DNA from 3 places in the Desulfotomaculum sp. 1211_IL3151 genome. Region 1 is predicted to be linked to each of the others. Evidence: riboswitches for the same ligand, from Rfam matches in the RefSeq annotation. Region 1 holds a riboswitch; each other region holds the start of a gene.
The links. Region 1 has a riboswitch for cobalamin ahead of cobT (nicotinate-nucleotide--dimethylbenzimidazole phosphoribosyltransferase). Riboswitches for the same ligand answer to the same signal wherever they lie in the genome.
Positions count from the first base shown of each region.

Region 2: another riboswitch for cobalamin. It lies ahead of metE (5-methyltetrahydropteroyltriglutamate--homocysteine S-methyltransferase); the one in region 1 lies ahead of cobT (nicotinate-nucleotide--dimethylbenzimidazole phosphoribosyltransferase).
Region 3: another riboswitch for cobalamin. It lies ahead of V6C11_RS07625 (S-layer homology domain-containing protein); the one in region 1 lies ahead of cobT (nicotinate-nucleotide--dimethylbenzimidazole phosphoribosyltransferase).

Region 1 is NZ_JBAIYV010000035.1:112,969-116,247, forward strand. Features, by position in the region: gene cobT (nicotinate-nucleotide--dimethylbenzimidazole phosphoribosyltransferase) at 91-1,146, opposite strand; cobalamin riboswitch at 1,306-1,486, opposite strand; cobalamin riboswitch at 1,613-1,794, shown strand; gene V6C11_RS08720 (sirohydrochlorin cobaltochelatase) at 1,901-2,722, shown strand; gene V6C11_RS08725 (energy-coupling factor ABC transporter permease) at 2,800-3,279, shown strand, end outside.
Region 2 is NZ_JBAIYV010000010.1:65,175-68,453, reverse strand. Features, by position in the region: gene metE (5-methyltetrahydropteroyltriglutamate--homocysteine S-methyltransferase) at 1-1,500, opposite strand, end outside; cobalamin riboswitch at 1,541-1,674, opposite strand; gene V6C11_RS01640 (PRC-barrel domain-containing protein) at 1,875-2,885, opposite strand; gene V6C11_RS01635 (50S ribosomal protein L25) at 3,000-3,279, shown strand, end outside.
Region 3 is NZ_JBAIYV010000031.1:19,858-23,136, reverse strand. Features, by position in the region: gene V6C11_RS07625 (S-layer homology domain-containing protein) at 1-1,692, opposite strand, end outside; cobalamin riboswitch at 1,850-2,039, opposite strand; gene V6C11_RS07620 (DUF6125 family protein) at 2,064-2,816, opposite strand; gene V6C11_RS07615 (M24 family metallopeptidase) at 2,832-3,279, opposite strand, start outside.

The DNA of each region.
Region 1 (3,279 bases):
TTTTTAACGAGAGTTAGTAAAACAAATTATAGTATAAAATTTATGGCAATACAAGGAAAAGCAGCCAGGGTTTGGTTTCACCTTTTCTATCTATCCTTCACTAACTCCTGCTTCTGCGAAGGTAGCCATTTCGTTAATAATACGTAGCGCAGATTCGATAATGGGGAAAGCTAAGGCGGCACCTGTGCCCTCGCCCAATCTCATTTCCATATGCAGAATGGGTTTTAATTCTAACTTCTGCATCATATAACGGTGGCCTGGTTCTTCTGATACATGGGAGGCAAACATAAACCTACGGCTCAGAGGAGCCAGGGATTTGGCTAGCATTGCCGCTGCACCGGAGATAAACCCGTCCAGCACGACCGGAATTCCCTCTGCGGCACAACCCAAGATAACTCCCGCCATAGCACCTATTTCTAAGCCACCCACCTTGGCCAGCACATCTAGGCCATCCTTGGCATCGGGTTGATTTACCGCCAGCCCCCGCTTAATCACAGCGATCTTATGCTGCAGTCGTTGATCATCAATACCTGTACCGCGACCAGTAATTTCCTCCGGGGCCACGCCTGTAAAAGCAGCTAAAATAGCGGCACTGGGCGTGGTATTGCCAATGCCCACCTCACCAATCCCAACCAGGGCCGGACGTTTTTTAACTTGCTGACCTAGAAGGGTGATACCAGCCTCAATGGATCGAATGGCATCATCCCTGCTCATGGCGGGACCGATGGCAAAATTATCTGTGCCGGATCTTACGCGACAGGAAATCAGACCCTCCCTTGCCAAAGGTGGTCCGGTAACCCCGACATCAGCCACCACAACCCTGGCACCAGCCTGACGGGCCAGTACATTGATACCTGCACCACCCTGCAGAAAATTGAAGATCATTTGAGGCGTTACTTCCTGAGGAAAGGCACTGACCCCTTCTGCCACTACCCCGTGATCTCCTGCTAAAACCAGTGATACCTTATCCAGAGGAAGTTTCGGCAGAGGGGACCGCTGGATACCAGCCAACCGCCAGGCGATCTCCTCTAATATGCCCAGGCTGCCAGGTGGTTTGGTCAGTCTGTCTAACCTCTGTTTGGCCTGTTCTTCACAGGTCTGGTCCGGTAGTTGAATCCTAGCAAGTGTTTCAGTTAATAAAGACATTTTTTTACCTCCTTTATTTCAAATGGCCATGAGCCTTGGGCTTTTTTAGCCATCAACCATCTACCATGTCATCTTTGCTGGTGTCGCTGGCAGGGTGAACTTGCCTGAAAAATAAAAAGTCCTCAGCCTTAATAGGCCGAGAACTTTTCCATCATTCTCAGAATTGTATTTTTACAGGCAGGTCTCCTGACTTGCGGATCATTGCCGGATACCCGCCTTCCCAACCCAAGGTCAGTGGCAAAATGGGTATTCGCTTACCGCTTACAGTGGCGGGACCGTTCGGACTTGCACCCGATTCCCTATTCTCCCCTACCGGGGCACCTGGAAAAATTATACTCTTTAAAAGATTGTATCGTTCTTTTATGATTCTGACAATATATATTTTCTATCGGGCATAAGAAGGACTCGGTTTTTTACATGGGTTTTTATGGACATAATGGAATATATATGTTATGATGGCACCATAATTTAATACTTCGTGTTTGGTTCCCCCTATGGGGGCTTAAAAGGGAATCGGGTGCAAATCCCGAACGGTCCGGCCACTGTAAATGGCTAGTTTGTTTCAGTTTACACCACTGGTACTACTGGGAAGGTAGAAACAAATTTTTATGCCTGAGTCAGGAGACCTGCCAAACAAAAAACTGACCCTCCCGAGGAGAGGTAAGCAGTTAAACCGGGGTTTATCCTGGTTTTTTTGACTTACCTTAACGTTTAATTAGTTAAGGTTTTTTATTTTGTAAAGGTGGTTATTGTAATGGAAAAAGAAGCTATTCTACTGGTAACCTTTGGCACCACTGTGGATCAAGCAACCGCTGCATTTAAAAAATTAGAGGAGCAAGTCAGAGTAGTTTTCCCCGGTATCGAACTACGCTGGGCCTACACGGCAAAGAGTATTCGTGGGGTATTGGCCAAAAGAGGTATCCAGATAGACAGTCCGATTACTGCTTTGGCTAGACTGCAGGATGAAGGCTATACCAGGGTAGTGGTACAGTCCGTGCATATCATACCAGGCATGGAATACTATGATCTGGTCAATGTGGTAGATAATATGTCTCACCTGCGAGGTATTTCCGGCAAGCAGTTTCAGAGTAAAATAGGTAAGTTTGGTTTTCATCAATTAACCCTGGGGGCGCCACTCCTTTATCATCTGACAGACTACCAGGAGGTTGTGGCCTGTATCAAGGATCTGGTTCCTGCGGACCCCCAACATGCTCTGGTACTGGTGGGTCATGGCAGTGATCATCATAGCTTTAGTGTCTACGGTTGCCTAAATGATATGCTGCGTCAAACCTATCCAAATGTTATCCTTGGTACCATTGAGGGTTATCCTTCATTAACGGATGTTAAGGCTGATCTTGCCAGGAAGGATTTTCAAAAGGTAACGCTCGTCCCCTTTATGAATATTGCCGGTGATCATGCCATCAATGATTTGGCCGGGTCTGAGCCAGATGCCTGGCAAAATGAATTGGCTCAAAACTATCCGGTAACAACTCTTCTCAAGGGCCTTTTGGAATTTGATAACATTGTGGAAATCTACATCAAGCATATACGACAGGCCTATGAACTTCTTAACTAGTTAGAAAACCAGTGCTAAAACAGGCAAGCAATATGTCAAAATATTGGGAAAATTGTATTAAAGGGGGACTTAGAACCATGAAATATCGGGTTACTTCACTTTGGGTCGTTTTCTGCTTATTATTCCTTACTCCTAATGCCGCCTATGCGATGCATATTGCCGAGGGTTTTCTACCTGCCGGTTGGTGCTTATTCTGGTTGGCCCTATCGGCTCCCTTTGTTATCTGGGGACTTCGCTCCATTCGCAAAACTTTACAGGCAAACCCAAATCTAAAAATGCTGCTGGGTTTGGCGGGGGCCTTTGTGTTTGTTCTTTCCGCTTTAAAAATCCCTTCGGTCACAGGCAGTTGTTCTCACCCCACCGGTGTGGGACTGGGTGCCATTTTGTTTGGTCCCGCCGTGATGAGTGTTCTAGGTTGTATTGTTTTGTTATTTCAGGCTTTATTATTGGCCCACGGTGGGATAACAACCCTTGGTGCCAATGTGTTTTCCATGGGTATTGTGGGTCCCTTCGTATCTTTTGGCATTTACCAACTGTTAAAGAAGCGGAATGCGAAG
Region 2 (3,279 bases), on a different contig from region 1:
TTCACCAAAGTACTCCACCATGTCATTTCTTTCTGGTTCGCCATGTACCAAAACATCCAGCCCAATATCCAGTTGAAATTGTATGCAGGTATCAATGTGTTTTTTAATTCCTTTATCATATTCTGCTTGAGAAATAATGTTATTTTTGAAATCCCGTCTCAGCTTCCTAATCTCATTGGTTTGAGGAAAACTTCCAATGGTTGTTGTCGGAAGCAGAGGCAGATTGAGTATTCTCCGCTGAATGTCATTCCTGTCGTTAAAAGAGCCGACTCGTTCCTTTTTTTCAATGCAACAAACTCTCCCTCGAACCAAGGGGTTTATTGCTTTAGGCGATTGTTGTTTTGTTATAAATATACGTTGATTATCTTTTAAAATGGATGGGTGGTTCTCAGAATCCCTTTCAATAAAAAATAACTTGGCAAGATCCGATAGTTCTTCAAGTTTTTCCCGGGCAAAACTCAGCCATGACTTAATTTCTTTGTCTAGCTGGTTCTCATGTTCCAAAGAATAAGGAACATGTAATAGAGAACAGGTGGTGGAAGGGATGATATCTTCCCTTTTTACATGTTTTTCTATGTTTTTAAGTAAAGTCAAGGTACTTCGATAGTCATTTCTCCAAATATTTCTTCCGTCGACAATGCCTGCAATTAGTTTTTTACCGTTCAGACAATTAAGAATTTTTAGATTTTCCGGTCCGTATAGAAAATCCAGTCCGATACCATAAATCGGAATATCAAACAGTGTTTTTACAGCTTCCACCGCATGATCAAAATAAGTCATGACGATCAGTCTAAGCCTGCTATCCACGTTGGCTAATTCTTTATAGGATAAGTAAAACAGTTCAAGGGTTCTTTTGTCCAGATCCTTTACGACGATTGGTTCGTCAAATTGAATGTATACTTCATCATCAAGAAAAGCCATTTTCTTAAGCAGAGAAACGTAACAAGGCAAAATTCTTTGGAGTAGTTCCAAAGTATCCGGATTACGATCAACACGTTTGGAAAGAGATAAAAAGGTTATGGGTCCGATCAAATTAATTTTTGTGCGGATGCCGTATTCTTTTGCTTCTAAATACTCATTGATTATTTTATCTGCATTTAATGAGAAGTCCATGGTATCGGAAAGTTCCGGGACAATGTAGTGATAATTGGTATTAAACCACTTCGTCATTTCCAGCGCCACAGCGTTACTCGTTCCGCGGGCCATAGCAAAATAAAGCTCTTGTTCGTTGTGGATGGTACGAAATCTTTCCGGTATTGCATTTAACATCATTGCTGTATCGAGCATGTTATCATACAAACTAAAATCATTGCTGCTAATAAAAGAGATACCAGCCTCTTTTTGATATAACCAGTGTCTTCGACGTAATTTTCTTGTCCGATCGGCAATCTCTGCAAAACCGATTTTTTGATCCCAATAATGTTCAAGGGCTTTTTTCAGTTCTCTCTGTTCTCCGATTCTCGGAAAACCGACTACATAAGTGGCTGCTCCTGTGTACAAAGTAATTCCTCCTTTTTTGTTTGCGCGACAAAAAATTAGCAAATTACCATGGTACTCGGACTCCGGACTTGCCAAAACAGCCTTCCGTTACCGTAGCGCGACTGCGTCCGATTCTCACGGACTTCCCCATTTGCGGTAATTTGATTAATAATTATAGAGTATCCCACAATGTTTGTCTATACATTGATAGTATGCTGCCTTCGAATAAATTCACCTGCCTTGGGCTAAAGAAAGGTGTCTGAGCTTCAGTTTTGTGCTGAAGATCAGACACCTTTTCGTGTTAGCTGTCAGCCCGTAACCTTTTAGGCCCAAGGCTCATGGCCCAGGGGCCTAATTAGCCTTGCAACTATCAAATACAGCAATAAAGCGGAGGACTATTCTTTTTTAATCTCTGTATTTTCTTCTGGTACGATGGGCTCCCCGATCGCTTCTTGTTCATCCTCGCTTTCGTCCTCGCTGGGATTTTCTTCGCGGGGTAAAGCACCGGGGGGTAATTCATGGATTTCAACGAGATCTTCTATCTGTTCAACACGGGTTAATTCCTCGGTCTGGCGTGGTAGTGAGCCTGGTGGTAAATCTTGAATAACAACCTCGTCATGGATAACCTCTTGGCGGTTTAAGGCTTCTTCCTCTGATCTTAGGGTGCCTGCCGGCAAATCATGAATGACAACATCGTCTTCGATGGGGTCGTCTTTACTTTTTCTCTTAACCCGTTCACGTAGCGTTTCTCCGAGATCTTTCGTTTTGCTTTCAATTTCCTCCACCTTTTTGCTGCTTATTTCTTTCGTTAACGTACTAATTTCCTTGGTTTTTTGTACCGTGCTTTCCCAGATATGATTTGTACTGTCTTTGAGCTGTTTAACGGTTTCGTGTAAACCGCCATCAACTTTAACCAAGTTTTCTAAGGCATCCACGGACGTTACGACTAATTCTTTACCAATGGTCTTAACAAAGGCAATTTCCATAAAGGATTTACCTTTAAATAGGCTGTTTAAAAAGTTGCCGCTAATCTCCAGGCCAACGATTTGACCACTTATTTCATCAACATAAAACTCATCTACTTCCCCGAGATCGGAACCATTTTCTGCGATAACTTTGCTGCCGATGATGTTAATTCTTTCTTTGTAAAGCTTTAAAATGTCTGGCAGGCTGGTACCCTTTTCAACGATTGCTCCTTGATCAATGGTGATGGCATCGGCACCTACGCTGCGTACTTTACCATAAGGGGCAAATTTTTGATCTTTAAACCAACCTTTTTGCTCTATAATTAGGGCGGCTATCCTTTGCTGAAACGGATCTACAACTAACCCCTTGACTGCACCCATTTCCTGGCCCTCGGCAAGACTGATGATCGGCATACCAATAAATTTTTTGCTCTTGCGCATTATTAGGCCCCCCTTTACATCAAACTCATTATATTGATCTTTATGCCCTGGAATTGTTTGATATGACCAAAAATAGGGAATAATAGGGACATATTTAGTTGGGAGGGTAATTTTATGACAGGTTCAAGGTTAAATGCAACTGTGAGAGAAACAGATACAAAATCGATTGCTAAGCAAATTAGAAAAAGCGGTGGTGTTCCCGGTGTAGTTTATGGCAAAGAAATGGGGTCCATGAGTATTTCCGTTGACGCCAAAGATTTAAAGAAAATTCTTAGTTCTGGAACCGGACGAAACACGCTTATTAATATGAGTGTAAACGGTGGCAAACAGACTGTAATGGTAAAGAGTTTACAGATGGATCCGGTGGATCGCACGATAAGGCATGTGGATTTTC
Region 3 (3,279 bases), on a different contig from region 1:
TTTCAGGGCCTTTAGGGCAATCAATGTTTCAGCCGTGTTATAGGTACTATCCCAGCTATTAATAGCGATGGCAGCCCTATCCGGGTCTTGCACATCCCTAAGATAGCTCAGACCGTCCTGGATAGTCTCATTTACATCCTTTGTTGCATCAAAATAACTAAGGGCAGTCATAACCTGGGCAGTGGTGTCTGCTTCCTCCGGTGTCCATTCAGATCCCCAGGCTACCCCGGCGTCATAACCAAAAATATCTTTGTGAATCTTTTTTAAACCATCAATATAGGCAAGGGCCTTTTCTTGGTCAATGCCCTCCAGCAGGCCTGCTTTACCCAATGCATGAAGCACGGTCACATGATCATAGATACTTGTTCCAAAGCTGCCATCTGCTGCCTGTTGTTGGGCAATCGAATTCGCTAGGTCAGCTGCATCCGGTGCCTTATATTTTTTTTCATGAATTGGGGCCATGCTATCTGTGGGAGGTAAGGTCTGCTCAACTTCAACTACGTTTAAATTAATTTCGGTAACAATGTCTGAGTATACTTCATCCGTAACAGATAATTCCCTTGCAACGTTTTCGTTTAACGCAACCTCATTGTTCATTTCCTCCGTTGTTTCCTCTATGCTTGGGGTTGATTTAGCCTCAAACGTTACTTCTGTTACTTCTGCTTCAATTTCTGTCGTTACTTCTAATTTAGGTTCATCAATTGCTTCCTCGGATGTAATCTCAATTGCTGAAAATGATTCGGCCTCAACGAATGTTTCTGTTTCAATTTCTGGGGCTGCTTCTAACTCGGTTTCATTTGTTGTTTCTTCTGATATAACCTCGCTAGCCGGGGTTTCCCTCACTTCAGCGATTGTTTCTGTTTCTGTTTCAATCTCTGTGGCTTCGTCTAACTCAACATTATTTGCTGCATCCAAACCAATTGCTGCGGCCAGGGTGGGTGCTTCTGCATTGGCTGAGTATGCTTGCACTGCATCAAGGGCTGCCAATTCTTTAGCCAATTCCACCGCTGTGGCTGCTGGGTTGGCGGCAGTAACAGCGGCAGAAGCAAGCACAGCATCCCGGAGAGAGGTTCCTTGGTATATCCACCCGTCTGCTGAAAGGTCTTCGCCTGCCTTGACCAAGGCTTCGATACAGCGATAATCAAGGCTAAAACCTTGTGCATCATAGGTAATGGTACCGCTTTGATATTTCTCTTGGAAGTAATGAATGGCTTTATGAATGGCATCCTCTACCTGCTGCCTTTCTACTCCAGGCACCAGATCATTTTTAATGGATGCTAAGGCCAGTAAGGGGCCTTTCGTTCCATATTCATTGCCTAAAGGTCCAAAGCTGCCATCGTCATTCTGGGTGTTGCATATATAACTGATTAAGGTAAGATGATCCCCCAGCAAATTGGACAATTCTTTGATTTCTTGTTTTAATGTTTTGCCATTATTGGTCCATTTTTCAGACCCCAGATCCTCGCCGCCTAGGGCTAATACGTAGGCCGTATAGCCATCGATTTTTTCACCGGCCTGATATTGCTTATGTATAAATTCAATGGCTTTTTGGGATAACTGACTGGCGGTATAGGTCTTACCCGGTTCACTGGCCACTGCCAGGTTGGGAATCGTTAAAAATGTCGTATTCAAAATAAAACAAAGGGTGATTAGTATTGAAGTAATCCTTAAGCAAATTCTTTTTTTCCTCATTCCGATACTCACCTTTTTCATTCATGTAATTGCGATTTGTTTGTATCCTAGTTGGGCAAATTAAAAACCCCGGTTCTACAAATGTACCGGGGTTTTATGACGGTGCCAGGAAACAGCACATACACCATGAAGCCACCTCCTATACATCCGTAGGGATAGTGGTAACCTGGCATAGGCAGATTTCCTGGCTTCGGATCATCGGAACCCCACACCTTCCCAGGTTTTTTCCCAGTGGTATTTTGTGGGGCTCCTCCTCATTACAGTGGCGGTACCGCGTCGGCCTTGCACCGACTTCCCTTTTAAGCTTTACCTTTTCAGAGTAAAGCACCTATTCCAGCAACTAAAGTATTAAGTTAATCTAGCAAGTGGCACTAAGCTTCCTCAACTAAGATAAAACGCCAAGCACAGAACCACTCTTCAGGGTGGGCGTCCGGTGGGCAGCCGATACATTCGGTCTTAATTCTCGAATCAATGGTCCTGGCAAATGTTGCATACTCAACCAGACCGGCAGATTTACAGGGGTAATCATCTAAACCTTGGCGTTTCCGGGCAGACTGCACCCGGCAATCATTCATCTGAAAGACAATACTATTGGGACTTTCATCAATAATGGATTGTACATTGATCCTGGCATACATTCTAAACTGCAGGGCTTTCTTAAGGCCTTCCAGACCTGGTTTTTCCTCTAAGCCTAAGAAACGTTTAATTGAATCTGCCTCGAAGGGTGAAAATTTTCCCCAGCAGGAATCATTGCAGCGTTTAGCATCATTCATGCCATGTTTGAATTCAACAGCCTGGAACCACACTCCATCATTGGCCAGCCAGTTAACTGCTGTATCGTTAAGCAGGGCCAAAAGTTTTTCCCTAGGCATCGCTAAAAAGGGTTTTGGTACACCATTTTCCATTTCAAAGCCAAAGAATTTACCAAAACGCTTCATTTGAATATTAAAGCTCTTCTGGTAGGCTGCATCCAAAATCTTCAGTGCCTCAGGAAAACCCAGCTGATGCTGGACTTCATTAAACCATAAGGCATGATGAATGACAATACGATGAAACATCTCCATGGACAATTTAGCTAATTGCTCATTGCTAAGGTTTTCGTCCCACATTACTTTCTTTTCCATTATTTCCCCTCCTAATTATTTTATATAGGTAATCACATTGGGTGTCATACTTAAATAATCTGGACCATGCTCGGTCATTACAAAACTGTTTTCAATACCAATGGCGCCCTCAGCAAAGATAAATTTAGGTTCCAGGGCAAAGGTCATGCCAGGTAATATGGGGGTCTTCAACCCCTTGGCAAAGATCGGCAATTCATCCACTTCCAAACCTATACCATGCCCGATAAATTTAACCTTATCCTCCTGATAGCCCATAAAATTATCCTTTAGACCCATTTCCTCTGCCAATTTCATGGCCAATAAATAAGGTTCCTCTGCGGGGGTGCCTGGCTTAATTGCTTTGATAATTTCCGACTCAATAAATAAAGCAGCTTCAAAGGCCTTAACCATCCGAGAACTTAATTCACCTATGCAAAAAATTCTGGTTTGATCCGAGGTATAACCATTTACCACACAGGTATAA